2 regions of the Pseudonocardia sp. HH130630-07 genome follow, and region 1 is predicted to be linked to the other one. Evidence: riboswitches for the same ligand, from Rfam matches in the RefSeq annotation. Region 1 holds a riboswitch; the other holds the start of a gene.
The links. Region 1 has a riboswitch for cobalamin ahead of metE (5-methyltetrahydropteroyltriglutamate--homocysteine S-methyltransferase). Riboswitches for the same ligand answer to the same signal wherever they lie in the genome.
Positions count from the first base shown of each region.

Region 2: it holds a riboswitch for cobalamin, as region 1 does, so the genes downstream of both, AFB00_RS22485 (hypothetical protein) here and metE (5-methyltetrahydropteroyltriglutamate--homocysteine S-methyltransferase) in region 1, are expected to answer to the same signal.

Region 1 is NZ_CP013854.1:2,807,751-2,818,191, reverse strand. Features, by position in the region: gene AFB00_RS13720 (ABC transporter permease) at 1-474, opposite strand, end outside; gene AFB00_RS13715 (ABC transporter permease) at 471-1,418, opposite strand; gene AFB00_RS13710 (ABC transporter substrate-binding protein) at 1,415-2,932, opposite strand; gene metE (5-methyltetrahydropteroyltriglutamate--homocysteine S-methyltransferase) at 3,603-5,906, opposite strand; cobalamin riboswitch at 6,097-6,235, opposite strand; gene mdo (NDMA-dependent methanol dehydrogenase) at 6,517-7,809, shown strand; gene AFB00_RS13695 (AAA family ATPase) at 7,942-9,177, shown strand; gene AFB00_RS13690 (VWA domain-containing protein) at 9,189-10,441, shown strand, end outside.
Region 2 is NZ_CP013854.1:4,734,544-4,744,984, reverse strand. Features, by position in the region: gene AFB00_RS33515 (hypothetical protein) at 1-116, opposite strand, end outside; gene AFB00_RS32275 (serine hydrolase domain-containing protein) at 113-670, opposite strand; gene AFB00_RS22505 (IS5 family transposase) at 730-1,599, shown strand; gene AFB00_RS22500 (hypothetical protein) at 1,591-1,983, opposite strand; gene AFB00_RS22495 (4'-phosphopantetheinyl transferase family protein) at 2,064-2,771, shown strand; gene AFB00_RS22490 (DNA polymerase IV) at 2,768-4,300, shown strand; gene AFB00_RS22485 (hypothetical protein) at 4,318-4,704, opposite strand; cobalamin riboswitch at 4,745-4,913, opposite strand; gene cobA (uroporphyrinogen-III C-methyltransferase) at 4,935-6,179, opposite strand; gene AFB00_RS22475 (cobalamin biosynthesis protein) at 6,328-6,777, opposite strand; gene AFB00_RS22470 (cobyrinate a,c-diamide synthase) at 6,774-8,264, opposite strand; gene cobO (cob(I)yrinic acid a,c-diamide adenosyltransferase) at 8,261-8,875, opposite strand; gene AFB00_RS22460 (putative cobaltochelatase) at 8,889-10,441, opposite strand, start outside.

The DNA.
Region 1 (10,441 bases):
CGCCACCAGCAGCGACGCCCCGCCCGGGCCCAGCGTCACGGCCGCGACGAGCCCGAACAGGACGACCGGGATCGCCGCGAGCACGTCGACGACCCGCATCAGCACCCGTCCGAACGCGCCGGTGGCCGCAGCGAGCGCGCCCACCGCGATCCCGGCCGCCGCGGTGAGCGCGACGGCGAGCAGGCTCAGCCCGACCGTCACTCGCCCGCCGTGCAGGGTGCGCGCCAGCAGGTCCCGGCCGAGCTGGTCGGTCCCTAGCGGGTGCGCCGGTGACGGGCCCGCGAGCAGGGCCGCGAAGTCCGCCCGGTCCGGGTCCGGGAGCAGCCACGGCCCGGCGACGACGACGGCCACCACGACCACCACCACCACGAGCACCGCCCCGGTCCCGCGCGACCGGCCCCACCGGCCGGGCGCGCCACCGGTCCGGCCGCGACGCCCGTCGACCGGGCCGCACGGCGGACCCGGGCGGCTCACCGCGCGCCCCGGGCCGACCGCTGCACCGGGTCCAGCGCCGTCGCCACGATCTCGACCAGCACACCGGCCAGCACCGCCACCGTGACCACCAGCAGCGTCCCGGCCTGGATCACCGGCAGGTCCTGTGCCGGGACGGCCTGTTGCAGCAACCGGCCGAGCCCCGGGACGGCGAACACCACCTCCACCACCACCGATCCGCCGAGCAGCCCGGCGACGAGCAGCCCGGCCAGCGCCGTCACCGACGTCGTCGCCAGGCGGACCCCGTGCCGCCACAGCACGGCGTGCTCGCCCAGCCCCTTCGCCCGGGCGGCCCGCACGTGCGGGCGGGCCAGCACCGTGACCGTCTCCGCCCGTACGAGCTGCGCGACGAGCGCCCCCGGGTAGGCGGCCAGGGTCAGCACCGGCAGCACCAGGTGCTCCGGCCCGCCCCAGCCCAGCGCCGGCAGGGCGCCGAGGCCGACCGCGAACAGCAGCACCAGCCACGGCGCGAGGACGAACTCCGGCACCGCCACCCCGGCGACCGTCCCGGCCCCGAGCACCCGGTCCAGCGGGCCGCCCGGGCGCCGGGCCGCGTACGCCCCGGCGGGCACCCCGACCGCGGCGGCGACGACCAGCGCGAGCACCGTGAGCAGCCCGGACACCGTCGCCGCGGTCCCCACCTGGGCCAGCACCGGGACCCCGGAGACGTAGCCGTTGCCCAGGTCGCCCCGCAGCACGGCGGCGAGCCAGCGCAGGTACTGCTCGACCGGCGAGGCGTCCAGCCCGAACGACGCCCGGATCCGCTCCTCGACGGCCGGGTCCGGGACCGCGTCCGCACTGCGCGCCCGCAGCACCGCCCGCGCCGGGTCGACCCCCGCGAGCCGGGGCAGCGCGAACACCAGCACCGACGCCGCGAGCAGGACCGGCGGGACGACGAGCAGCCGGCGGAGCAGCAGCCCGGTCATCCCGTCGGCGTGAGCTGCGGCAGCACCGGCCGCACCTGCAGCGGGTCCGGGACGAACCCGGTCGCCCCGCGCAGCACCGCGGTGTTCACCGGGTGCACCAGCATCACGCCGACGGCGTCCGCGGTCAGCATCCCGGCCGCCTGCCGGAACAGCTCCTGGCGCTGCACCGGGTCGGCCGTGCCGTTCAGCCGGTCGACGAGCGCGTCGTAGGCGGGGTCGCAGTAGCGGTCGATCGCGTAGCTGCCGTCGCAGGTGTAGTCCGAGGTCAGGGTGCTCGCGGCGTCCGGGAAGTCGGAGAGGTAGCTGCGGGAGTTGAGGAACATGTCGTAGTCCCCGGCCAGCACCTGTGGTTCCTGCGCCTCGTAGTTGCCGACGGTGATCTCGGCCCGGATCCCGGCCTCGGCCAGCATCGCCTGCACGGCGGTCGCGAGCGTGGGCAGCTCGGGGCGGTTCGGGAAGGTCCACAGTCGCACGGTCAGCGGGTCGTCCGGTCCGTGGCTGGCCTCGGCGAGCAGCCGCCGTGCCGTCGTGACGTCGGCCGCCGGTGGCGGGGCCGTCGCGCCCCACGGGACCGCGGCGCCGAACAGGTCGGCCGCGGGCGCGGCGCCGCCGCCCAGCACCTGCCCGGCCAGCACCGGCCGGTCGATCGCGGCGGTCACCGCGCGCCGCACCCGGACGTCGTCGAACGGCGGGCGGGACTGGTTGAGCTGCAACGGCACCGTGCGGGCGTTCGGGTACTCGACGACCTCGGCGCCCGCCGACCGGACCTGGTCCAGCTGGGCCTGCGGGATCCCCTCGGCGAACTGGACGTCACCGGCCTGCACGGCGAGCGCCCTGGCCTGCGGGTCCTCCACGTACCGGACGGTGATCCGGGCCGCGCCCGCCCGGTCGCCCCAGTAGGCGTCGTTGCGGACGAGCTGCGCCGACTCGGCGCCGTCGACCTCGGTCAGCACGAACGGCCCGGTCCCGCTGCGCAGGTACCCGGGTGCCCCGCCACCGGCGTAGGCGGCCGGCGCGAGGATGCCGAGGTTGCCGCTGGACATCCGCAGCGGCAGCACCGGATCGGGCTCGGCGGTGGTGATGCGGACGGCGTCCGGCCCGTCGACGGCGATCGCGAAGCCGGTGCCCCGGACCGCCCGCGGCGGGGCCTCGACCCCCGCGACGTAGCGCAGCGCGGTGACGACGGCCTCCGGGGTCAGCGGCGTCCCGTCGTGGAACACGACACCCTGCCGGAGCGTGAACCGCCACGCGTCGCCCTGCTGCTCCCAGGACGTCGCGAGCAGCGGGGCCGGCCGCGCCCCGTCGTCCACCGTGGTCAGGGTCTCGGCGACGCCGAGCGACTGCAGCCGGGCCCCGTCGTCGGCGTCGAAGGCGTAGTCGGCGCGGGGCGGGAACTGCAGGGCCACCGTCAGCTCGCCGCCCGGTGCGGGCGCAGCACCGCCGCACCCGGCGAGGAGCAGCACCGCGGTCGTCAGTGCGGCGAGCGTGAGCCGGCCACGTCGTCGAACGATCACGACAAACTGGTACATCTGAACGTCTCTTCAGACAACCCGAGGTGAGCAACGACGCCGCTCCGTGACCCGGGGGCAGGCGCCGAGATGCACGTCGGCGAGCGGCAGCCCCCCGCGAGCCCCACAGGCACAGATCCCGGCGAGGACGATGCGGGCACCCGCGGCGGCCGCACCCCTGCCACGGAACCGCTGCCGACCGGCGCCGGGCACACCCCGCGCCGGCAGGTCCGCGTTCCGCGGAACGCACGGACAGGGCCTCCGGCACACACCGCGGACCGTGCAGGCACGGGCTCCGGCGGACACCGGGCGGCGCCGCCCCACCGACGGGCGCCGGTCCGCAGCACCCGCACGGCCGCCGCCCACCGCGTTCCGCGGAACGCACCGACGCGGCCGTACTGCGTTCCGCGGAACGCGCCACGGCGCCCGCAGCACGTTCCGCGGACCCCGGTTCAGCCTGCACCACGTTCCGCGGAACGCGCCGATCCGGACCGCGCGGCGTTCCGCGGAACGCGCCGACCCGAGCTGTACCGCGTTCCGCCGAACGTACGGTTCGGGCTGAACCGCGTTCCGCGGAACGTCGCGGGCGGGCGGCGCACCCGTCCGACCTCGGCATACCCCCACGACGCCGGACCCGACGGCCGGAAGGACCCGGCGTCGCGGGAGCGCACCGGCCTCAGCCGGTGGTTCGTGCCTCGCCGGAGCGGACCCGGCGGGCCGCCTCGACGAGGTTCGTCAGCGCGGCGACGGTCTCCGGCTCCCCGCGGGTCTTCAGCCCGCAGTCCGGGTTCGCCCACAGCCGCTCGGAGCCGATGTGCCGCAGCGCCGCGGTGAGCTGGTCGGTCAGCTCGTCGGCGTCCGGGACCTCCGGCGAGTGGACGTCGTAGACGCCCGGACCCAGCCCGCGCGGGACGCCCGGGCCGAGGTCGCCGAGCACCTCCATCCGGGAACGGGCCGCCTCGACCGTGGTGACGTCGGCGTCCAGCCCGTCGATCGCGCCCACGACCTCACCGAACTCGGAGTAGCAGAGGTGGGTGTGGATCTGGGTGGCGTCGGCCACCCCGCCGACGGCGGTCCGGAACGAGTCCACCGCCCAGTCCAGGTACGCCGGCCGGTCCCGCTCGTGCAGCGGCAGCAACTCGCGCAGCGCCGGCTCGTCCACCTGGATGATCCGGATCCCGGCGGCCTCGAGGTCGCCGACCTCGTCGCGCAGGGCCAGGCCGACCTGCCGCGCGGTGTCGCCCAGCGGCTGGTCGTCGCGGACGAACGACCAGGCCAGGATGGTGACCGGCCCGGTCAGCATGCCCTTGACGTACCGGTCCGACAGCGACTGCGCGTACGTCGCCCAGCCCAGCGTGATCGGCCGGGGCCGGGACACGTCGGAGTGCAGGATCGGCGGCCGCACGCAGCGTGAACCGTAGGACTGCACCCAGCCGAGCTCGGTGGTCGCGAAGCCGTCCAGGTTCTCGGCGAAGTACTGGACCATGTCGTTGCGCTCCGGCTCGCCGTGCACCAGCACGTCGAGGCCGATCCGTTCCTGCAGCCGGACCACGCGCTCGATCTCCGCGCGCATCCGGGCGGCGTACTCGTCGTCGGTGATGCCGCCGGACCGGTGGGCGGCCCGGTCCCGGCGGATCTGGCCGGTCTGCGGGAAGGAGCCGATCGTCGTCGTCGGGACCTCGGGCAGGTCGAGCGCCTCGCGCTGGATCGTGGCCCGGACGTCGCCCGCGGCACGCCGGTAGTGGTCGGCACCCAGGGCGGCGAGCCGCTCGCGGACCTGCTCGTCGCGCCGCGACGCCAGCGCGACCCGTTCCCTGGTCGCCGCCGCCGCGTCGAACGCGGTGGCGACGGCCGTGCGCCCCTCGTGCAGGGCCCGGCCGAGCAGCACGACCTCGGCGACCTTCTGCTCGGCGAACGCCAGCATGTCGACGACGTCGGCGGGCAGCGAGGTCTCCGCCGCCAGGTCGTAGGGCACGTGCAGCAGCGAACACGACGTCGAGATCTCGACCCGGCCCGCGACCCCGCTCAGCCGGGTCGCCTTCGCCAGCGCGGCGTCGAGATCGGTCCGCCAGACGTTGCGCCCGTCGACCACGCCCGCCAGCACCCGCTTGCGGCCCAGCCCCTCGACCGAGTCGATGCCGTCGAGGTCCGCGGCACCCGCGACGAGGTCCAGCGCCAGTCCCTCGACGGCGGTCGACGCCAGCGCCGGCAGCGCCGCCCCCAGCTCGCCGAAGTAGGACGCGACCAGCAGCTTCGGCCGCCGCGGCGCCGACGCGAGCCGGTCGTAGGCCTTGCGCAGCGCCGCGATCTCGTCGCTGCTGCGATCGGCGGCGAAGGCCGGCTCGTCGAGCTGCACCCACTCCGCGCCGGCCTCGGCCAGCTCGGCGAGCAGGTCCCGGTAGACCTCGACCAGCGGCCCGAGCAGGTCCAGCGGCCGGAAGTCCGCCGGAGCGCCCTCGGCCGGCTTCGCGAGCAGCAGGAAGGTCACCGGCCCGACGAGCACCGGCCGGGTCAGGACGTCGTAGCGCAGCGCCTCCCGGAACTCCTCCAGCGCCTTGCGGCTGCCCGGGGCGAGCCTGGTCCCCGGCCCGACCTCCGGCACCAGGTAGTGGTAGTTGGTGTCGAACCACTTGGTCATCTCGCAGGCCGGGGCGCCGGCGCGGCCCCTGGCCATCGCGAACAGGCGCTCCAGCGGGTCGGTGACGCCGGCGAAGCGCTCCGGGACCGCGTTCACCGCGAGCGCGGTGTCGAGCACCTGGTCGTAGAACGAGAACGTGTTCCCCGGGACCTGGCCGAGGCCGGCGTCACGCAGGCCGGTCCAGGTGTCGCGGCGCAGACCCGCGGCGACCTCGTGCAGTGCGGACGCGTCACCGCGCCCGGCCCAGAAGGACTCGGTCGCCCGCTTGAGCTCCCGGTCCGGTCCGATCCGGGGGTATCCCAGAACGGTGCTTGCAGTGCCCGATTCGGACGTGTTCGGCACGGCCCTCTCTCCTCGCGAGCGCAGTGGGGGCGGACCCACGGGCACCGGGGAGGGCGACGGCACGCGCCGGGCACACCTGCGCCACCGGGTGCGGCGTCGCACCGGCGGGCACGGGAGAACCCGGTCGTCCGCTCGGTCCTCCCTCGGGACCACGGATCCGCGTGCGCCGGTCGGCGCACGCACCGGCGGCAGGTCTTCGGACTCGCGGGCCCGGACACTCGCGTGCCCACCTACTGGCCGTCGCTTCCCGGGATCGCTCCCAGTGCTCATGACGGCGGTCGTTCCCACTCACCGCTGCGGGGCAGTCCCGGATTCCCACCGGGTTCCCTCTTGCCTCGTGCCGGCCTCCCGGGGGAGGCCGCCACGAACCGTCGGCGGCACCGACCCTAGTTCAGCGCCGGGGCACCGGCCAGGGCGCGCACTGTTGCCGCCGGACGAGTGTTGCCATAGATTGGCAGCAGTCGTCGTCCGACCTGACCCTTCCCCCTCCGATCGGAGGGGGGTCCTGCCCCGCCTCCCGAGGGGTAACAGCGGTCACCTCTGTGCCCGGCGCCACAGGCGTCCTAGCGTTCGCAGGCAATCGATCCGACCGCCTGGCGAAAGGGCCGACATGCAGGTAGACGAACTGCTCAAGCCGTTCCCGATCAAGGAGTTCCACCCGTTCCCGCGGGCTCTCATGGGGCCCGGCTCGCACGAGATGATCGGGCCGGAAGCGCTGAAGCTGGGCTTCAAGAAGACGCTGGTCATGACCTCGGGTCTGCGCGGCACGGACATCGTGCACAAGATCGTCGAGTCGATGAAGTACCACGGGCTCGAGGTCGTGCTCTACGACAAGGTCGAGTCCAACCCCAAGGACTACAACTCGATGGACGCCGTCGCGTTGTACCAGCAGAACAAGTGCGACTCGTTCGTCTCCATCGGCGGCGGCTCCTCGCACGACGCCTGCAAGGGCGCCCGCGTCTCGGTCGCGCACGACGGCCGCAACGTCAACGAGTTCGAGGGCTTCAACAAGTCCGAGAACCCGGCCAACCCGCCGCACATCGCGGTCTCCACCACGGCGGGCACCGGCTCGGAGACCTCGTGGGCCTACGTCATCACCGACACCACGACCGACCCGGACAACCCGCACAAGTACGTCGCGTTCGACGACGCGTCGGTCACCACCCTCGCGATCGACGACCCGGTCCTCTACTACGACTGCCCGATCGACTACACCGCGCAGTGCGGGTTCGACGTGCTCGCGCACGCCTCCGAGCCCTACGTCTCGCGGCTGGACTTCCAGCCGTCGCTGGGCAATGCGCTGCACGCGATCAAGCTGACCTCGCAGAACCTGCGCAAGGCGGTCTGGAACGGCCAGGAGCTCTCCGGCCGCGAGGGCATGATGTACGCGCAGTACATCGCGGCCCAGGCGTTCAACTCCGGCGGCCTCGGGATCATCCACTCGATCAGCCACGCGGTGTCGGCGTTCTACGACACCCACCACGGCCTGAACAACGCGATCGCGCTGCCGCGGGTGTGGGCGTTCAACATGCCGGTCGTCTACGAGCGGTTCGCCGACATCGCCGAGGCGATGGGCATCGACACCCGCGGCATGACCAAGCCGGCCGCCGCCGACGCCGCGCTGGCCGCGTCCATCCGGCTGCTGCGCGACGTGGGCATCCCGGAGCGGTTCGCCGACGTCAAGCAGGACACCTACTCGAAGAACCGGCTCGGCCAGGGCCCGACGAAGTTCTACGAGGACAACGCGACGATCGTCGGGGACGCGGCCGACGTCGACCGGATCACCCATCACGTGCTGGGTGACGCCTGCACCCCGGGCAACCCCAAGGAGTGCACCTTCGAGACGGTCCGCCCGGTCGTCGAGCACTCCATCAACGGTGACCTGGACGACCTGCTCACCTGACCGTCCGGCCAGTCCGTCGAATCTCGCACCAGCGGGCCCATCCGTCGAAGGTGATACTCACCAGCGGGTGGGCCCGCCGGGTGCGTGGCCCGCTGCACCGTCGGCCGGTGCGGCCAGCGAAGGAGAGTCCGCGTGTCCGAGACCGCCGAGAACACGGCACCGTTCGAGTCCGTCGACCAGGTCGTCGAGACGCTGCGCGAGCAGGGCTACATCGCCGACACCCGGCTGGCGACCACCGTCTTCCTGCTGACCCGCCTCGACAAGCCGCTGCTGCTGGAGGGACCGGCGGGCGTCGGCAAGACCGAGCTGGCCAAGATGCTCGCGCTCGCCACCGGACGCCGGCTGCTGCGGCTGCAGTGCTACGAGGGCCAGGACGAGACCAAGGCCCTCTACGAGTGGGACTACGGCAAGCAGCTCATGTACACCCAGATCCTGCGCGAGAAGATCGGGCAGGTCGTCGCGGACGCACCGGACCTCGCGTCCGCGGTCGACCGCGTCGGGTCGCAGGAGAGCGTGTTCTTCTCCGAGCGCTTCCTCGCCCCACGCCCGCTGCTGGAGGCGATCCGCTCCGAGCAGCCGTGCGTGCTGCTGATCGACGAGGTCGACCGGGCCGACGAGGCGCTGGAGGCGGTGCTGCTGGAGACGCTGGGCGAGTACCAGATCTCGGTCCCCGAGGTCGGCACGTTCACCGCCAGGCACCGCCCGTACGTGCTGCTGACCTCGAACAACACCCGTGACCTCGCCGCGGCGCTGAAGCGCCGCTGCCTGCACCTGTTCCTCGACTACCCCTCGGCCCGGCGCGAGCTGGAGATCGTGCGCTCGAAGAAGACCGGATTGTCCGACCAGCTCGCCGAGGAGCTGGTCGGCGTCGTGCGCGGGCTGCGCGAGCTGGAGCTGCGCAAGGCCCCCTCGATCTCGGAGACGATCGACTGGGCCCGCACGCTGGCCGTGCTCGGCGTGGACGAGCTGAACGCCCAGGTGCTCTCCGACACCGTCTCGGTCGTCGTCAAGTACGACAAGGACGTCCGCAAGGCGCTGGACGCCATCGGGTCGCTCGTCGATCCGAACGCGGTGGTCGAGGAGCACGGCCACGGGCACGGACATGGGCACGGGCACGGGCACGGCCACGACGAGGACCACGAGCACGACGAGCCCGCCCCGGCACCCGCCCGGCCGGCCGCGGCCGGCTCCGGGGACGGGGTCGACGACGGGGACGTCGACGGCCGGGCCAAGCGGGCCGCCAAGGACGAACCGGGCCGGCACCCGATCTACGGCGGCGTCACCGCCGGCAGCAGCACCCGGCCCCGGAACGTGAGTCCCGGCCAGGGCAGCCGCTCGTTCGGCGGCTCCCGCCGGCGTCCGGTCTGAGCGGCGCCGACGTGGAAGCCAGCATCCACCGCTTCGTACGGCTGCTGCGGATCCGGGCGGTACGCATCTCGGTGTCCGAGGCGCTGGACGCGATGGCCTGCGCCGCGCAGCCGGGCGTGCTCGCCGACCGGTCCGTGCTCAAGGAGGCGCTGCGCGTCGCGCTGGTCAAGGACCGGCGGGACGAGGCCACCTTCGACGAGGTCTTCGACCTGTTCTTCTCCCTGGTCCGGGTCGGGGAGGCGGAGACCGGTCACGGCCACGGGCACGGCCACGGGGACATGACCGACGACACCCCGCTGGAGGAGTTCACGCTGTCCGCCGAGCCGTCGGAGACCCCGCAGGAGGGGCACGACCACGGCACCCCGGCCGACATCCGCGACTTCTTCGACCCCGAGGACCTGGCCGAGCAGTACAACCTGCACCAGGAGGCCAACAAGATCGACATGGCGTCGATGACGGACGAGATCGTGCTCTCGAAGGAGCAGGCGGGCGACGTCACCGAGGGGCAGCGGGTCCAGATCGAGACCGATCGCTTCCACGGCGGCGGCGTGCCGGGCGACATCTCCCAGCAGCAGGACACCCGGGTCGACGCGGACCTGTCGGTGGCCCAGCAGGACGCGTTGCTGGGCTGGCTGAACTCCGAGGAGGACGCCCTGGAGGCGGCCGGTACCGAGGACGACGCGGCCGCCCTGCGCCGGCGGCTCACCGGCGTGCTCGACAACCTCCCCGAGCTGCTCAAGGCGCACCTGGAGAAGCTGCTCGCGATCGAGAACCGGATCGTCGAGGGCCACGACGACGCCGAGCGCGTCGCCGAGGTCGACCGGGCCTCGGAGACCGAGCGGATGCAGCTGGAGGACTCGCTGCGCCGGCTGGCGAAGTCGCTGCACGGTGCGCTGACCCACCGGCGCCGGGTGTCCCCGCGCGGGCGGATCGACTCGGGCCGCACGATGCGGAAGAACATGCGCTACGACGGCGTCCCGTTCACCCCGGTGACCGTGGCGCGCCAGGAGGACAAGCCGCGCCTGGTGGTGCTCGCCGACGTGTCGCTGTCGGTGCGGGCCACCGCCCGGTTCACCCTGCACCTGGTGCACGGCCTGCAGGACCTGTTCGGGCAGGTCCGCTCGTTCGCGTTCGTGGCCGATCTGGTCGAGGTGACCGACCTGTTCGCCGACCATCCCGTGGAGCACGCGCTCGGCCTGATCTTCGGCGGCGACCAGCTCGACGTCGACGCGAACTCGCACTACGGGCTGGCGTTCGGGCAGTT
Region 2 (10,441 bases), 1.9 Mb from region 1:
GTGTCGTTCAGGACGACGACGGCCTCTCCGGCCTCCCGGTCCAGCGCGAGCATCGTCCGGTGCCCGCCGGTCCCGCCGTTGTGCCAGGTCACGACCCGGTCACCGATCTCGGTCACGCTCCAGGCCAGGCCGATCCGGCCGGCGTCCGCGTCGGCGACCGGGTCGAGGGCCGCGGCACCCGGGGCGGTGCCGGCGAGGACCGCGGCGGCGAACCGACCGAGGTCGGCCGCCGTGCTGACCGCCGACGTGCCGGACGGGGCGAACCCCTCCCCCACCAGGACGGCGCCCGCCAGCCGTTCGAGAACATCGGCGCGAGCGCGTCGTCCGGCCCTGCGGTGGTGAGGCGGGTCGATTGCATGCCGAGCGGGTCGAGCAGCCGCTCCCGGACCAGCGCGGACCAGTCCGCCGCCCCGGCCGCCCTGGCCTCGGCGTGCCCGAGCAGCGAGATGCCGAGGTTGGAGTAGGCGTAGCTGCCGCGGGTCGCCGTCGGAGTGGTCCGGGTGGCGTCGATCAGGGCCGCGGTGGAGACGTCGTAGGGGTTCTCGTTCATCAGCGCGGGGAGGACCGAGGCGGTGGCGACGGCGGGCGGGACCGGCGGCAGGCCGCTGGTGTGGGTGGCCAGCTCCTGCAGGGTCACCGCACCGGCCGGGGTGCCGGCCAGCTCCGGCAACCGGGCGTCGAGCCGGTCGCTCAGAGCGTGTTTGAGAAGGGTCGGCGTGTCTGCGCTGGATGCGTCCGGGTGTGGTCCATCGTGGAGGAGTGGCTCGGCGTAGGCGGCGGTACCCCTCGGACACCAGCGATGAGCAGTGGGCGTTGATCGAGCCGCTGCTGCCAGCGGCGGGGGCGGGAGGCCGGCCGGAGAAGCACGCGCGCCGTGATGTGGTGGATGCGATCCTCTACGTCGTGCGCGCCGGGTGCGCGTGGCGGGCTCTACCAGTGGATTTCCCGCCGTGGCAGACGGTGTACTGGTACTTCAACCGGTGGGAGCAGCAGAGGGTCACCGAGCAGATCCTCCCGATCGTGCGCCGTCAGCTACGCGCTGATGAGGGCCGCGACCCCGAACCCAGCGCGGGGATCATCGACTCGCAGTCGGTGAGGGGCGCTGACACGGTCGGGCGGGACACCCGCGGCTACGACGCCGGGAAGAAGATCAACGGTCGGAAGCGGTTCATCGTGACCGACACCCTCGGCCTGCTGCTGACCACGATGGTGTGCTCGGCGTCGGTGCAGGACCGCGATGGCGCCAAGTCGATCCTGCTCGACCTCTACCTGCGCACGAGGGTGCGGTTCGTCTACGCCGACGCCGGGTTCGCCGGGCGCCTGCTGGACTGGGCGACCACGATCCTGCACACCAGCGTCGAGATCGTGCGCAAACCGCCTGAGCAGCGCGGATTCGCCGTCCTCCCGCGGCGGTGGGTGGTCGAGCGGACCCTGGCCTGGGTCACCGCACACCGCCGCCTGGCCCGCGACTACGAACGCCACCCCGCAGTGTCCGAGGCCATGATCCGCTGGGCGGCGATCAACACCATCACCCGCCGCATCGCCCGTGGCGAACCCGCCCGACGCCAGCAGAAGTACGTAGTCACACCCTCAACATGATCTTCTCAAACACTCTCTCAGGGCCAGCTCCCCCCGTTCGACGCCGTCGGCCAGCAGCATCCCGGTGAACACCTTGACGATCGATCCGGGCTCGTAGGCGGCGTCCGGCCCGGGGACGGGACCCTCGTCGCCGAGGGTGGCGACGCTGACGTTCCCGTCCCGCACCCGGGCCGCGGTGACCGCACCGAACCCGCGCGGATCGCCGACGGCCCGTTCGAGGTCCGCGGCCAGCTCCGGGTCACCCCCGGTCCCGGTGGCCCGGGGCCCGTGCGGGCCGGCGACGAGCCCCACGAGCAGCCCGACGACCAGCGCACCGAGCACCACCAGTGCCCCGGAGCGGCGGGCTCGGGGCACGGACGTCGGGGGCGGTGCGGTCTCGACCATGCGGCAACGATACGAAATTCCGGAATAACAAACAAGTGCTACCGACCGGCCCACCGGCCCGGCGTGCGAGGCTGGACGCCGTGACCGTCACCGTGTGGTGGGCCGCTCCGGTGGAGCCGGCGTCCCGACCCGATCTCGTCGCCCTCCTCGACGCCCACGAGCGCGAGCGGATGTCCGCCCTGCGCCGGGCCGAGGACCGGGCCCGGTACCTCGCCGCGCACGCCCTGACCCGGCTGGTCCTCGCCGCCGGTCTCGACGCCGACCCCGCCGCGCTGGAGCTGGACCGCACCTGCCGCTGCGGGCAGCAGCACGGCAAGCCCCGGCTCGCCGGGCGGCCGGACGCACCCGGGTTCTCCCTGACCCACTCCGGCGCGCTGGTCGGGGTCGCGGTCGGGCCGGGACCGGTCGGGATCGACGTCGAGCAGCAGCGCTCGCTGGGTGACCTCGCCGGCCTGGCCCGGCACGCGCTGTCGCCGGTCGAACGGGCGGCGGGGCCGGTCGAGGCGAACGGTTTCCTCGTCACCTGGACGCGCAAGGAGGCGCTGGTCAAGGCCACCGGGGAGGGCCTGTCCAGCCCGATGGACGCGATCACGCTGACCGCTCCGGACGGCCCGGCCGGGATCCTCGACTGGCCGGACTCCGGCGGGCCGTGGTGGGTCGCCGACGTCGCCACGCCGTGGCCCGACCATCCCGGCGCCGTCGCGGGTGCCGGTCCGGCGGCGCCCCCGATCGTCGTCGCGGACGGCGACGCGGTCCTGTCGGTGGTCCGGGGCACCATGGGGGCATGACGTCCGACCGCCCGGCCCGCTGGGTGCTGCACCTCGACATGGATGCGTTCTTCGCCGCCGTCGAGCAGCTCACCCGGCCGACGCTGGCGCGGCGTCCGGTGCTGGTCGGCGGGGCGGGGCCGCGCGGGGTCGTCGCCGGGGCCAGCTACCAGGCACGGGTGTTCGGGGCACGGTCGGCGATGCCGATGGGGCAGGCCCGGCGGCGGTGCCCGCACGCGACGGTGCTCCCGCCCCGGTTCCCGCTCTACAAGGCGATCTCCGACGAGGTCATGGGCGTCCTCGGGGAGTTCTCGCCGGTGCTGGAACCGGTGTCGGTCGACGAGGCGTTCCTGGAGCCGCCGGTACTGGCCGGTGCCCCGCCGGCGCGGGTGGAGGAGTTCGGCACGGCGCTGCGGGCCGCCGTGCGGGAGCGGACCGGGCTCCCGGCGTCGGTCGGGGCCGGGTCCGGCAAGCAGATCGCGAAGATCGCCTCGGAGCTGGCGAAGCCGGACGGGCTGCGGGTGGTGGCGCACGCCGAGCAGTCCGCGGTGCTCGGGCCGCTGCCGGTGCGGTCGTTGTGGGGCATCGGGCCGGTCTCCGGCGAGTCGCTGCGCAAGATCGGGATCGAGACCGTCGGCCAGCTCGCGGCGATGGACTCCCGCGAGGTGGCCGGGGTCCTCGGGTCCGCGATGGGGACCGAGCTGCACCGGCTGGCCCGCGGGATCGACGACCGGCCGGTCGCTCCCCGCGGCGCCGCCAAGCAGATCTCCGCCGAGACCACCTTCGACACCGACCTGACGGCGATGACCGCGGTGCACGACGCCGTCGAGGCGATCTGCGTCGCGGTGCACCGGCGGCTGGTCGCGGACGGGCGGGCCGCCCGGACGGTGACGGTGAAGGCCCGGACCGGCGACTTCACGACCCACACCCGGTCGGAGACGACCCCGTTCCCGAGCCGCGAGCTGTCCACGCTGACCGCGGTCGCGCGCCGGCTGGCCGACGGGGCCGTCGGCGAGGGCGGGATCCGGCTGCTCGGGGTGTCGGTGTCCGGCTTCGGCGACGAGCCGCCGCTGGCGTTGTTCGACGCGGTGCCGTCCGCGCAGGGCTGGCGGGCGGCACCGGCCGGTGCGCAGCGGGACGGACCGCCCGGCGGCGCGGAGCACGAGGTACCGGGTGGCAGCACGACGGTCACCGAGCGCGCCGCCGGGCCCGCACCGGCCGGCGCCTCCGCGGGGGAGGAGACCAGCGCGCCGGGAGCGGTGGCGGTGGTGGCGGAATCCCCGGCCGGCGCCCCGGCGGAGGATGCACCGGCCACCGGCCGGCCCCTGCGTCCGGACCGCGCACCGGACCCGGACCGGCCCTGGGCCGCGGGGGACGACGTCCGGCACCCCGAGCACGGCCACGGCTGGGTGCAGGGCGCCGGGCACGGGCGGGTCACGGTCCGGTTCGAGACCGCGCTGACCGGGCCGGGGCGCACCCGCACGCTCCCGGCCGGGGACCCGTCGCTCGTCCGCGCCGACCCGGTGCACAGCTGGCGTCCGCCCGCCTGATCCGCGGGTCCGCGGCGTCAGGTGATCAGCGGGCTCCGGTACGGCGGGGCGACCCGGGTCCCCGCCGGGATCCGGACGTCGAGGTCCGGGTGGCAGCGGGCGAGGCCGTCCAGCACCGCGACCAGGGCGACGTCGGCCCCGGGGTCCCCGGCCACCAGCAGCACCGCGGCACCCGCCGGGCCCTGCTCCGCCCACGCCGTGACCCGGGCGACGGCGTCGCGCGGGGTCACCCGCTCGACCCGCCACGCCTCGGCGTAGAACAGGGCGACCGACTCGGGCCCGGACGGGAACGTGAAGACGGTGTCCGCCTCGGCGATCAGGGCCTCGACCGGGCCGTCGGTGCCGGGACCGCCGGCCGGACCGGTACCGAGCACGACCAGGGCCGGGCGCACGTCCTCGCTCATCGCATGTCCTCCTCGAGAGGGTCCTCGCCCTCACACGGTGGGATCTCCTGCGACGACGGCCAGTCTCCTGGCTCCCGGATCGACGCGCGTCCCGGCCTTCCCGCCCCGGGTGGGGCCGTGACCGTGGGTGGGGACGCACTCCCCGATGACAGTGGCGGGACCGCGCCGGACTCGCACCGGCTTCCTGCACCGTCGTCGGGTGCGAGCCCATCACGCGCCTCGGGGGACGGTCAACCGTGACCGTTCTGCGTCACTCCGCCCCCGACCGGTGCCTCGAGGCCCGCGACCGGCCCGACGACGACGATGGCCGGCGGGCTGACCTCCGCCTCCGCCGCGACCTTCTCGACGGTCTCCAGGGTGGCGCGCACGGTCCGCTGGATCCGGGTGGTGCCGTCCTGCACGATCAGCACCGGGGTGTCCGGTGCCCGGCCGTGGGTCACGAGCGCGTCGGCGAAACGGCCGATCCGCTCCACGGCCATCATCAGCACGATCGTGCCGGTCATCCGGCCGAGCGCGGTCCAGTCGGTGAGGCTGCGCGGGTCGTCCGGCGCGACGTGCCCGGAGACGACGACGATCTCGTGCGCCACCCCACGGTGGGTGACCGGCGTCCCGGCGACCGCTGGCGCGGCGAACGCACTGGTCACCCCGGGTACGACGGTCACCGGCACGCCGGCCGCCGCGCACGCCTGGACCTCCTCGAACCCGCGCCCGTAGACGAACGGGTCCCCGCCCTTGAGCCGGACGACGAACCGCCCGGCCCTGGCGTGCTCCACCAGCAGCTCGTTGATCTTCTCCTGGGCCATGGCCCGGCCGTAGGGGATCTTCGAGGCGTCGATCACCTCGACCTCGGGCGACAGCTCGTCCATCAGCTCGCGCGGGCCGAGCCGGTCGGCGACGACGACGTGGGCGCGGGACAGCAGCCGCCGGCCGCGGACCGTGATCAGCTCCGGGTCGCCGGGCCCGCCACCGACCAGCGCGACGCCGGCCGGGAGGATCTCCGCGTCGGCGTCGACCACGCCGGACTGCAACGCCTCGACCAGCGCCGTGCGCACGGCCGCCGACCGGCGGTGCGCGCCCCGGGCCAGCACACCCACGGTGAGCCCGTCGTGCACGCCGGTCGCCGGGGTCACGGCGGTGCCGCGGTCGCCGTCGTCGGCCCGGACGCAGAACACCCGGCGGCGCTCGGCGTCGGCGACGACGGCGGCGTTCACCGCCGGGTCGTCGGTCGCCGCGATGGCGTACCAGGCGCCGTCGAGGTCGCCGTCGGCGTAGGCGCGGGCGGTCCAGGCGATCTCGCGCGCCGTCGCCATCCCCTCGACGGCCGGGGTGACCTGCGGGGACACGACCTCGACCAGGGCGCCGGCGGCCAGCAGGCGGGCGGTCCGCCGCTGGGCGACCTGTCCCCCGCCGACGACGACGACCCGCCGCCCGGACAGGTCGAGTCCGACCAGGTACTGCTCGTGCTGCGCGCTCAACGGCGTTCCTCTCCCGGGTGTCCGCGCCCGGCCGTGGGTTCCGCGCCGGCGCCCGGTTCCGGCCCGGAGGCGGGGTGCCCCGGCGGCGACGATCGAGGATAACGACCTCGCCGCGGGTGTCCGCCGCAGCGAGTCCGATCCCACACGGTCAGGGAACGCCGTCGCGGCGGGCGACCGCGGCCGTCACCCCGGCCCCCGCCGTCTTGGGCACGACGAGCCGCGCACCGGGCCCCGCCGCGAGCAGGGCGGCGGCCTCGGCGACCCCGGCCGTCCCGACGGCGGCCGCGACCCGCCCGCTCGGGTGCGGCACCGCGACCGCGGCGAGCTCGGCGACGGTGAACCCGTACGGCACCCGCGGCGCGACGGCCGCCAGCAGGCCGGGCTCGGCCGAGCGCCGGTCCAGCGTCGCGACCTGCGCGAGCGCCAGGTCCAGCCCGTGCTCGGCCGCCACCCGGTCGAGCAGCGCCCGGACCGCGGCCGCCGGGCACCCGGGCCGGGCCCCGATCCCGAGGACGAGCCCCTCCGGCGCTCCCGTGATCACGATCGACGGAGCGGAGCCGACGTCGTACGGCGGTCGCGCTCCATCGATCGTGATCACCGCCTCTCCGCTCCGGCGGCGCACGCCGCGACGAACCGGGCCACCGCGCCGGGGACCCCCGCCGGATGGGTGTGCAGGAACGAGGCGTGCACGCCGCCCGTGATGTGCCCCTCCGGCGGATCGCCCCGCCAGCCCCAGGCCGGGGCCGCCCCGGCCCGCGGGGTGACCGCGCAGCGGTGGAACTCGTGCGCCCCGGCCCGGGCCCCGGCGGGCAGCAGCGTGGACGCGGACACGGCAACGGCGTCGCGGTAGCCCAGTGTCAGCCGCGGCGTCATCGCGGCGGAGGCGTCGAGGACCCCGCACATCGGCGTCCCGTCGAGGTCGCGGCACAGGTAGAGCAGGCCGCCGCACTCGGCGTGCACCGGCGCGCCGGAGGCCGCGAGCCGGGCCACCTCCGCCCGGAGCACGGCGTTGGCGCCGAGGTCGCCGACGTGCTCCTCGGGGAACCCGCCGGGCAGGACCAGCCCCGCGGTCCGCTGCGGCAGGTGCGGGTCGCGCAGCGGATCGACGGCGACGACCTCCGCCCCGGCCGCGGTGAGCAGCTCGGCGTGCTCGGCGTACCCGAACCCGAACGCCGGCCCCCCGGCGAGCGCGACGACCGGCCGCGCTCCCCCGGCGGACACCGGCCCGGCGGCAGGCCCGGCGGCACAGTGCCCGTCGGCGGCGAGCCCGGCGGCACCGGGCCCGTGAGCGCCGGGCCCGTCAGCACGGTGCCCGTCAGCACCGTGCACAGCGGCACCGTGCCCGGCCGGCTCGTACGTGGCGGCGATCTCCGCCGCCGGGTCCCACACGGGGCCGTCCGGCAGCGGGCGGGCCAGTGCCGTCACCGCGTCGAGATCGACGTGCTCGGCTACGAGTCCGGCCATCGCGTCCACCGCGGCGGTCGCGGCGGCCCCGTGCTCGGCCGCGGTGACCAGGCCGAGGTGCCGCGACGGCACGGCCAGCTCGGCCCGTCGCGGGACCGCTCCCAGCACCGGCAGCCCGACCTCCTCCGCCGCGGCGCGGCACACCTCGGTGTGCCGGTCGGAGCCGACCCGGTTCAGGATCACGCCCGCGACCTGCACCGACGGGTCGAACGAGCGGAACCCGTGCAGCAGGGCGGCGAGCGAGCGGGACTGCCCGCGCACGTCCACCACCAGCACGACCGGGGCACCCAGCTCGGCCGCGACCTGGGCGGTGGAGCCGGCGCCGTCGGCGATCCGGCCGTCGAACAGACCCATCACGCCCTCGACGACGGCGATGTCGGTACCGCGGGCCCCGTGCCGGGCCAGCGGCGCGATCCGGGCGCCGCCCTGCAGCACGACGTCGAGGTTGCGCCCCGGCCGGCCGGCGGCGAGCGTGTGGTAGCCGGGGTCGATGTAGTCCGGGCCGATCTTGAACGGCGCGACCCGGGTGCCGCGGCGGTGCAGCGCCGCCATCATCCCGGTGGCGACGGTGGTCTTCCCGCTGCCCGACGACGGCGCGGCGACCACCACCGCCCGGGTCACCACTCGATCCCCCGCTGCCCCTTCTGTCCGGCGTCCATCGGGTGCTTGACCTTCGTCGTCTCCATCACCAGGTCCGCGGCGTCGACGAGCTCCGGCGGCGCGTCCCGGCCGGTGATGATCACGTGCTGGTGCCCCGGCCGGTCCGCGAGCACCTCGACGACCTCGGCGACGTCGATCCAGCCCCACTTCAGCGGGTAGGTGAACTCGTCGAGCACGTAGAGGTCGTGCGCGGCGCCGGCGATCCGGCGGCGGATCTCGGCCCAGCCCTCGGCGGCGTCGGCGGCGTGGTCGGTCTCGGTGCCGGCACGGCGCGACCAGGACCAGCCGGAGCCCATCTTGTGCCACTCGACCGGACCGCCCTGCCCGGTCTCCTCGTGCACCCGGCCGAGCGCGCGGAACGCCTCCTCCTCGCCGACCTTCCACTTCGCCGACTTCACGAACTGGAAGACCCCGATCGACCAGCCCTGGTTCCAGCCGCGCAGTGCGGTGCCGAACGCGGCGGTGGACTTGCCCTTCATGACGCCGGTGTGCACCACCAGCAGCGGGCGGTTGCGGCGCTGGCGGGTGGTGAGCCCGTCGTCGGGTGTGCTGGTGACCTGTCCCTGCGGCACGGTGCCCCTCCTCTCAGGCGGCCCGGTCGGCGCGGGCCGTACGGGCGCTGCGGACGATGTCGCGCACGCCCTCGGCGGTCAGCTCGTCGAGCCGGACGACCTCGCCGCCGGCCGCGGCGGCGAGCGGGGTCGCCAGCCCGAGCCGGACGTGACCGCTCTCGCAGTCGACGACGACGCAGTGCACCCCGTCGGCGGCGAGCAGCCCGGCGGCGCGGCGCGCGTCGGCGACCGGGTCGCCGCCGGGCCGGGCGGGCACCGTGGCCCGGCCGTCGGTCAGCAGGACGAGCAGCGGGCGGCGGCGCGGGTCCCGGCGGCGCTCCGCGGCGAGCACGGCACGGGCCTTCAGCAGGCCGCCGGCCAGCGGGGTCCGGCCGCCGGTCCGCAGCGTCGCCAGGCGCTGCTGCGCGGCCGGCACCGACGACGTCGGGGGCAACGCCAGCTCGGCGGTCCCGGCTCGGAACGTGACCAGCCCGACCTTGTCCCGGCGCTGGTAGGCGTCCCGCAGCAGGCCGAGGACCGCGCCGGACACCGCCGTCATCCGCTTGCGGGCGGCCATCGACCCGGACGCGTCGACGACGAACAGCACGAGGTTCCCCTCGCGGCCCTCCCGCTGCGCGCGGCGCAGGTCGTCGCGGTGCACGAGCAGGCCGGGGCCGCTGCGGCCGCGGGCGGCCTGGTGCGGGGCGGCGGCGAGCACCGTCGCGGGCAGGTGCAGGTCCGCGGCACGGGCCGGGCCGGAGCCGGTCGCGCGGACGACACGGCCGGCGTCGGTGCGGGCCCGGGAGCGCCGCCCCGGCGCCCCGGCGCCCAGGCCGGGGACGGTGAACTTCCGCGCCATGGCCCGGTGCAGGCGGGCCGTGTCGCCGAGCACGACGGCACGTCCCTCCCCGTCGCCACCGGCCTGCGGACCGTCCGGACGGTCGGCGGGCGCGTCCTGCCCGCCGGTGTCGGCGGAACCGGCGCCGCCGTCCGGGCCGCCCGGGCGATCCTCCGGAACGGGTGGCGCGGAGCCGGGGGCGCCGTCCGCGGGGCCGGGACCGGGTCCGTCGGGGCCCGCATCGTCCGGCCCCTGGTCCTCGGGGCCCGGCTCGCCGGGGCCGGGCTCGTCCGGGCCCGGGTCCTCGGGGGGCGGATCGTCGTCGGGATCGAGGTGGTCCTCGGCGTCGCGCAGCGCCTGGTCGAGCTCCGCCTCGTCGAGGCCCGGCTCGTCGAACGGGTCGCGGCGGCGCCGGTGCGGCAGCGCCAGCCGGGCCGCGACCCGGACGTCCTCGGCGACCACCGCGTCCCGGCCCTCCCAGGCCGCGTGCGCCGCCGCGGCCCGGGTGATGACCAGGTCGGCACGCATGCCGTCGACGTCGAACCGGGCGCAGACGAACGCGATCCGCTGCAGTTCGGCGTCCGGGACCCGCACCGCGCCGACCCGCTCGCGGGCCGCGCGCAGCCGCGCCGCCGTCCCGGTCTCCGCGTCGGCGAAGCGGGCGGTGAACCCGACCGGGTCGTCCTCGAACGCGATCCGCCGCCGGGTCACCTCGACCCGGGTGCCCACGTCGCGGCTGGCCCGGACCT